DNA from 2 places in the Marinococcus sp. LNHM5E3-2.1 genome. Region 1 is predicted to be linked to the other one. Evidence: riboswitches for the same ligand, from Rfam matches in the RefSeq annotation. Region 1 holds a riboswitch; the other holds the start of a gene.
What was found. Region 1 has a riboswitch for glycine ahead of ACTRXH_RS03480 (serine dehydratase beta chain). Riboswitches for the same ligand answer to the same signal wherever they lie in the genome.

Region 1 (3,406 bases):
CTTCATACCGGTGCCGGTTGCCCGCGTCCTGAAAATAAGGAAGAAGCTCGTCCTCTTCTTCCTCGCTGTACCAAATCTCCACTTCCTCGGGCTCCCCCTCTTCATTCTCGTTAATCTGCGCCCTCGAAACCGGTGCATCGTTCAACAACGGAAGCGGCACTTCTTCTCCCCATTCCGTTTCTATATTTCCAGGGACCTCTTCCTCTTCCTCCGTATAGTAAGAAGGTACGGAACAGGCGCTTAAAAGGATGAATATGCCAGCTGCCCCGGCAGAAAAGATCTTTTTTATCATGTATTTCCTCCGCTCGCATGATTGGCGTTACCATCCCGATAGTAAAGCTACCGGCTTTTTTTCACCACCCGGGTGCCCGCAAGAAAATCGTGCAGGGCCCGTTTGTCCTTACGGACAAGCACCATAATTATACTCGTGATCATCAGTATGTATAGAGTAATTCCGTACAAAATATTAGCTACGAGCACGCGCATCAGCATTGCCCCGATGCCAAGCTTCCTTCCGTCCATTTTCACAATCTGAATGCCCATGGCATACTTCCCGACCGTCTGGCCCTGCCATACTATCGGCAGAATCATGGAATATAGAAGCGATCCGGCACCGGAAAATATATCGACATTCACTTCATCGGGGTTGATCCATAGCATGGCCAGCATACTAATGAGAAGAATGGGGAAAGAAAGCAGGAGGCCGTCAATAACAATAGCGAGCAGCCTGCTGCCAAAACCGGCAGGTTCCTGTTGCATACATACACTCCTTTAATCACTCTTGTTGTAAGCTCTTCTTTTCTATTTTTTCATAATAATCTAATTTTTGGAAGTGACAATCTCCCTGGTTCCTTAATTTTCCAACGAGGTTCTCAGTCTGTCGGGAACAACGCAGTGTTCAGCCGGCCCATCACCAGCACATTGTAAAACGCGCCACGGGCAAAATGGGCTTTACGGAGCGTACCTTCTGGTTCAAACCCGCGGCTTTTATACAGCTGTACTGCGCGCGTGTTTTCTTCCACCACATCGAGCTCCAGCCGGAATAAGCCTAAATAATTATCGGCGATATCCAGCAGATGATCAAGCAGACGGCTGCCGATCCCCCGGTTCTGAAACTCATCGTGCACCGCCATGGCAGTCATGCCGTAGTAATGCAGCTTACCGCTCAGCACCTCCAGAGAGCCGATACCGACGACCCGGCCGCCGTACTCGGCAACAATCACATGATCGTTCGCCGTCAGCCCTTCAATAAATGACTGGCTGGAGGTTCTTCGCTCCGAAGGGAGTCCCAGCGTATAATGCATGACAGAAGGCTGGCGCCGGAGAATATTAATGTCTTTTTCATCTTCTGCCATGACGGGGCGCAGAATAATTTGTTCGCTCATAGTCGCATCCCTTCATTTCTTTCGGTAAATTGGTTTATTATTCCAGGCTAACAGGCTGCATCCAGTATATCGCTCTCATGCCAGCTGTCAAAAAATAGGTTTACTTTTCCAGACCGGATGTTTACACTAAAAGTAACAAAATATTGGTTTTGCAGATGAATGTATTGGGAGAGCCTGTAGAATATTACAGCACCGAAGGAGCAATTCTTCCCACCAGCCGGGAAGAAAAAACTCTCAGGTACCAGGACCAGTACAGGATGCACCTCTGGAGAAGGTATGCGTACCTGCCGAAGAAGAAAATTCTTGTCAAAGAATGAAATCTTTCAGGCACACAGACAGAGAAACGGCGATTCAGGCCGTTTCTCTGTCTTTTTTTGCATTAATGTAATCGTTTTCAATTCAAATTTGGAGGAATCGCTATGGAGTTTGACAGCTGTTTTGATATTATCGGCCCGATTATGGTCGGTCCCTCGAGCTCTCACACAGCGGGGGTCGTATCGATCGGGAAATTTGTGCACGACTGGCTGGGAGAGGTCACAGATGTGACAATCACGTTCTACGGCTCTCTCGCCTCCACCTATCAGGGACACGGCTCGGACAAAGCCATAATCGGCGGCCTGCTCGGATTATCCGCCCACGACACCAACGTCCGGAGTGCGTATGCGCTGGCCAAAGACGAAGGCCTTCGTTACGACTTCCAGTTCTGTCCGGGCACTCCAGGCGGATGCCACCCGAACACTGTACATCTTCAGGCATCGTCCGGCATAGAAACCGTCCGCGTATCCGGCGCCTCCATCGGCGGCGGAGTGGCCTGCATTTATGGAATTAACGGTCATGACACCAGCATTAATTTGGGAACGGGTCCGGATATTTTATCGATTGCAGCCCGCACGAAAAAGGAGGCGTCATTTATATGAACGATACCATTGAAAGTATTGTACAGGAATGCATGGCTCAGGACATTTCCATTGGCGAGTGGATGCTGCGCCGTGAGGTTCGCCGCTCCAATTTTTCCCGGGAGCAGATTTTCGGACGCATGCAGGAGCGGCTGCAGGTAATGAAGCAGGCGGTCCGGGACGGAGTGAGTGACATTACGGAAACAGAGAGCAGGCTCTCGGGCGGTGATGCTTACCGGATGCATCAGTATAATCAAAACACCGACCCGTTATCCGGACCGGTCATCAGCACGGCGATGGAAGCAGCGATGGCCACGTCGGAAAGCAACGCAAAAATGGGCCTTATCGTCGCAACTCCCACGGCCGGGTCCGCAGGTATACTACCGGGCATTCTGGTCTCTCTCCAGGATAACCGCAGCATCGATGATGACACCCTGACGATGGGGCTGTTCACAGCAAGTGCCATCGGTTACGTATTTGCGAATCACGCCTTTATTTCCGGCGCGGCAGGCGGCTGTCAGGCGGAAATTGGCTCAGCGACGGCCATGGCTGCGGGCACGATTACGGAGCTGCAGCATGGCTCCCCGGAGCAGGCAGCCCACGCCACCGCAATAGCAATGAAGTCCCTTCTCGGACTCGTATGTGATCCGGTTGCCGGGCTCGTCGAAGTGCCGTGCGTGAAAAGAAACGTCATCGGCACCTCCATCGCTTTTTCAGCGGCCGATATGGCTTTAGCGGGCATAACCAGCCGCATCCCCTGCGATGAAGTTATTCAGACGATGCATACGATCGGCCGCGACATGCCGGGCAGCCTGAAAGAGACTGCTGAAGGAGGGCTTGCCCAGACCCCGACGGGAAAAGAAGCCGCCCGGAGGTTGTTTCAGCGGCCCTGCAGCTTATGAATCCCGGGCTCTAAATTCCACATAAGAGGTGAAGCTATGAACGAACGCCGTTTTTTTCAAATCTGGTTCGGTACTCTCACTCTCGTCAGCTTATTGTTTACGTACTGGGCTATAGCGGTTTCCGCCCTTCTTTTAGGCATTTTCTGCTTTATTTCTCCAAGGCCCAATGAAACGTAAATCCCTGAAACAACTCAAAAACGGCTTGATTATGGCTCCCGCCAGG
Region 2 (3,406 bases), on a different contig from region 1:
CGTATTGTAAATGTGAAGGACGTAGACATGGGGGTGCTTTCCTATACATACGGGCTGAACGGCATCGAGGTGCCGGAGGGGCATGAATATGTCGTGCAGAAAATTGATAAAGAACAAATACAGGAAGATGTCGAAGCGATGAGAGATGACGCGGACATCGTAGTCGTCAATATGCACTGGGGAAATGAATACGAGCGCCTTCCGAATGAAGAACAAAAAGAGCTGGCCCAATTTCTTGCAGACCAGGAAGTGGACGTAGTTATTGGTCATCACCCTCACGTGCTTCAGCCGATGGAATGGGTGGAGGGTGAAGAAGGAAATGAAACGCTTGTTTATTATTCTCTCGGCAATTTCTACTCCGGTCAGGATCAGGAATATACCGATACAGGCGGTATTGCTACATTCGATGTGGAAAAAGACGGCGAAGACGTGAAGATTACAGAGCCTAACGTTGATTTTACCCAGGTTGTACCGGGCCCTGAGGATCAGTACACAGTGAAGCCGATGGCCGAAGCAGACCACCCTGCTGAAGGTGGTGAAACCGAAGAGGATCTGCGCGAGCATGTGTATCAATGGATCGAAGCAAACGATTAAAATACTAACCGTCTGAAACTGGGCGGGAATGCATAAATAATTTCATTTACTGTATTAAGATATTAAAAGACCTCTAATTTTAAATCAGAGGTCTTTATTTTTATGCGCCAAACCCATTAATGAACGGGTTGGAATCCATTTCGGCTTCGATATCGGTGAAGGGGCCGTGGCCGCAGGCTACTATTGTATTTTCCGGGAGTTCAAGCAGCTGCTCGTGAATAGAGGCTAGCAGAGTATCCATGTCGCCTCCGTAAAGGTCAGTACGTCCAACACCACCTGAAAACAATACATCGCCGGAGAAGACTGTGTTGGTTTCTTTATGCCAATAGGAAACACTTCCCGGCGAATGGCCCGGTGTATGAAGCCATTGGAATTCAAAGCTGCCGAATTGAAGCGTTCCTTCGGACTGCAGAAGGTGATCCGCGGGCTTTGCAGTAAACGCAGCCTCCGGCATCATGCGTCCGGAGCCGTTTTTTTGGGCGTCCCCAGGCCAGTCCCTTTCATGCTCATGAAGATAAACAGGGATATTGTAGGCTTCCCGCACGGCATCAAGCGCACCGATATGATCAAAATGGGCGTGTGTTAACAGAATGACAACAGGACGCATCTCGTTTTCCTGAAGATAGGTGAGCAGTTTATCGGCATCCCCGGCCGGATCAATAATTACGGCGTTTTTATCATTATCGTACAGAACATAGCAGTTTGTCTGCAGTGGTCCCAGTGGAAGCTGTTTCCAGTTCATAGTTTCCCTCCAATTTTTATGCTGATTTTAGTATAAACAATATTACAGTGAGAAGAAATGATTGATCCAAAGTGATAAACGAATGATGCAGTACAATTTATCGGAAATGTTCGGGTTAATTTTTTTCAGCATTGGTTTTTATCTGAATTAGTGATAGAATATGAGCAAATAAAGATGTACATATAATGCGCGGATGATGGTAAGGGGAGAGACTGCCAGGCAGCGCCGAAGGAGCAAGCCGTAACAGGTGAATCTCTCAGGCAAACAGACTCTTACTGGACGCTCCTCTGGAGAGCGCTTCTTTTAGAAGCCACCCACGAAGACACTCTTTCCGTACGACGGAAAGGAGAAACTTTCTGGTTATAGGACAGAGCTTCCATATCTTATGGAGTTCTGTCTTTTTTATGCTTTTTCTTGTTTTGATTTTTCAGAAAATAATGATGAGGTGATTTTCTTGGCAGAATTAAAACGAACACCCCTGTATCCGGTATATGAAAAACACGGAGCAAAAACCGTCGATTTTGGCGGATGGGAAATGGCTGTTCAGTTTTCCGGCATCAAAGACGAACACGAGGCGGTTCGTACAAAGGCTGGTCTGTTCGATGTTTCCCATATGGGTGAGGCGATCGTAGAAGGAGAGGGTGCTGCTGAATTTCTGCAGTATATGCTCACAAACAACATAAAAAATGCAGAACCCGGAAAAGCACTTTATACCGCCATGTGTTATGAAGATGGAGGTACGGTTGACGATCTGCTCGTGTACCAGCTCGAAAAAGAAAAATACATGCTCGTTTTGAACGCAGCTAACATTGAAAAAGATCAGGAATGGCTTCGCCGCCACGTAACGAAAAACGTAAGTATTACCGATATTTCGAAAGAAACTGCACTAATCGCTGTACAGGGCCCGGTGGCAGAAACGGTGCTGCAGAAAGTAACCGATGCTTCTCTTGCAGAGATTCTGCCATTTCGTTTTGCTGCCGGTGCTTCAGTCGGAGAAGCGGAAAATATTATCATCTCAAGAACCGGCTATACCGGAGAAGACGGCTTTGAATTATACTGCCAGGCTGAAGAGGCCATCCGCTGCTGGGAGACGATCATGGAAGCAGGAGAATCCGAAGGACTCATTCCATGCGGTCTCGGCGCTAGAGACACCCTGAGGTTTGAAGCGAAGCTGCCGCTCTACGGCCAGGAGCTGAGCGCAAATATTACGCCGCTTGAAGCAGGCATCGGCTTTTGCGTAAAGCTGAAGCAGGAAGATAATTTCATTGGTAAAGAAGCTTTAAAAAAACAAAAAGAAGCGGGATTAAAACGTAAACTTGTCGGGATCGAAATGGTTGATAAAGCAATTCCGCGCCCGGGTTACATGGTACACAATGATGACGGAAAGGAAATCGGCTGGGTAACTACGGGCACTCAGTCGCCGACGCTGAAAGCAAATGTGGGACTTGCACTTCTGAATATTGGATGGACGAATCTCGGTCAGGCTGTCGAAGTGGATGTGCGGGGTAAAGCCAAACGCGCAAAAGTGGCAGCTGTGCCCTTTTATAAACGGGAAAAATAAACAGAGGAGGCACCAGAATGGATTATCGCTATCTGCCGGTAACCGGCGAGGATAAAGAAGAAATGCTTAAAACGATCGGTGTGGATTCGATCGGTGAATTGTTTGAGGACGTACCGGAAAATATTCGCTTTTCCAAAGAAATGAATCTGCCGAAGGCTCTTGGCGAAACGGATCTTCTAAAGGAAATGAAGCGCCTCAGTAACAGAAATACCAGCGTGCAGGACTGCGTCTCCTATCTCGGGGCAGGGGTGTACGAGCATTATATACCGACAGTCGTCGATCATGTGCTCCGGCGCTCGGAATTTTACACGGCATATACTCCGTACCAGCCGGAGATTTCGCAGGGCGAGCTGCAGGCAATCTTTGAATTTCAAACGATGATCAGTGAACTTACGGGAATGGATATCGCTAATTCGTCTATGTATGACGGACCGACAGCGCTCGCAGAAGCAGCACTGATGGCCGCAAGTGAAAACAGGGGGAGGCGCCGTACCATCGTCGTCTCTGGA

Region 2: it holds a riboswitch for glycine, as region 1 does, so the genes downstream of both, gcvT (glycine cleavage system aminomethyltransferase GcvT) here and ACTRXH_RS03480 (serine dehydratase beta chain) in region 1, are expected to answer to the same signal.

Annotation. Positions count from the first base shown of each region.
Region 1 is NZ_JBQLIB010000001.1:676,504-679,909, reverse strand. It holds gene ACTRXH_RS03495 (hypothetical protein) at 1-292, opposite strand, end outside; gene ACTRXH_RS03490 (RDD family protein) at 340-759, opposite strand; gene ACTRXH_RS03485 (GNAT family N-acetyltransferase) at 873-1,385, opposite strand; glycine riboswitch at 1,541-1,645, shown strand; glycine riboswitch at 1,649-1,726, shown strand; gene ACTRXH_RS03480 (serine dehydratase beta chain) at 1,805-2,302, shown strand; gene sdaAA (L-serine ammonia-lyase, iron-sulfur-dependent, subunit alpha) at 2,299-3,183, shown strand; gene ACTRXH_RS03470 (hypothetical protein) at 3,220-3,360, shown strand.
Region 2 is NZ_JBQLIB010000012.1:30,092-33,497, forward strand. It holds gene ACTRXH_RS12800 (CapA family protein) at 1-594, shown strand, start outside; gene ACTRXH_RS12805 (MBL fold metallo-hydrolase) at 695-1,336, opposite strand; glycine riboswitch at 1,530-1,618, shown strand; glycine riboswitch at 1,622-1,709, shown strand; gene gcvT (glycine cleavage system aminomethyltransferase GcvT) at 1,791-2,897, shown strand; gene gcvPA (aminomethyl-transferring glycine dehydrogenase subunit GcvPA) at 2,915-3,406, shown strand, end outside.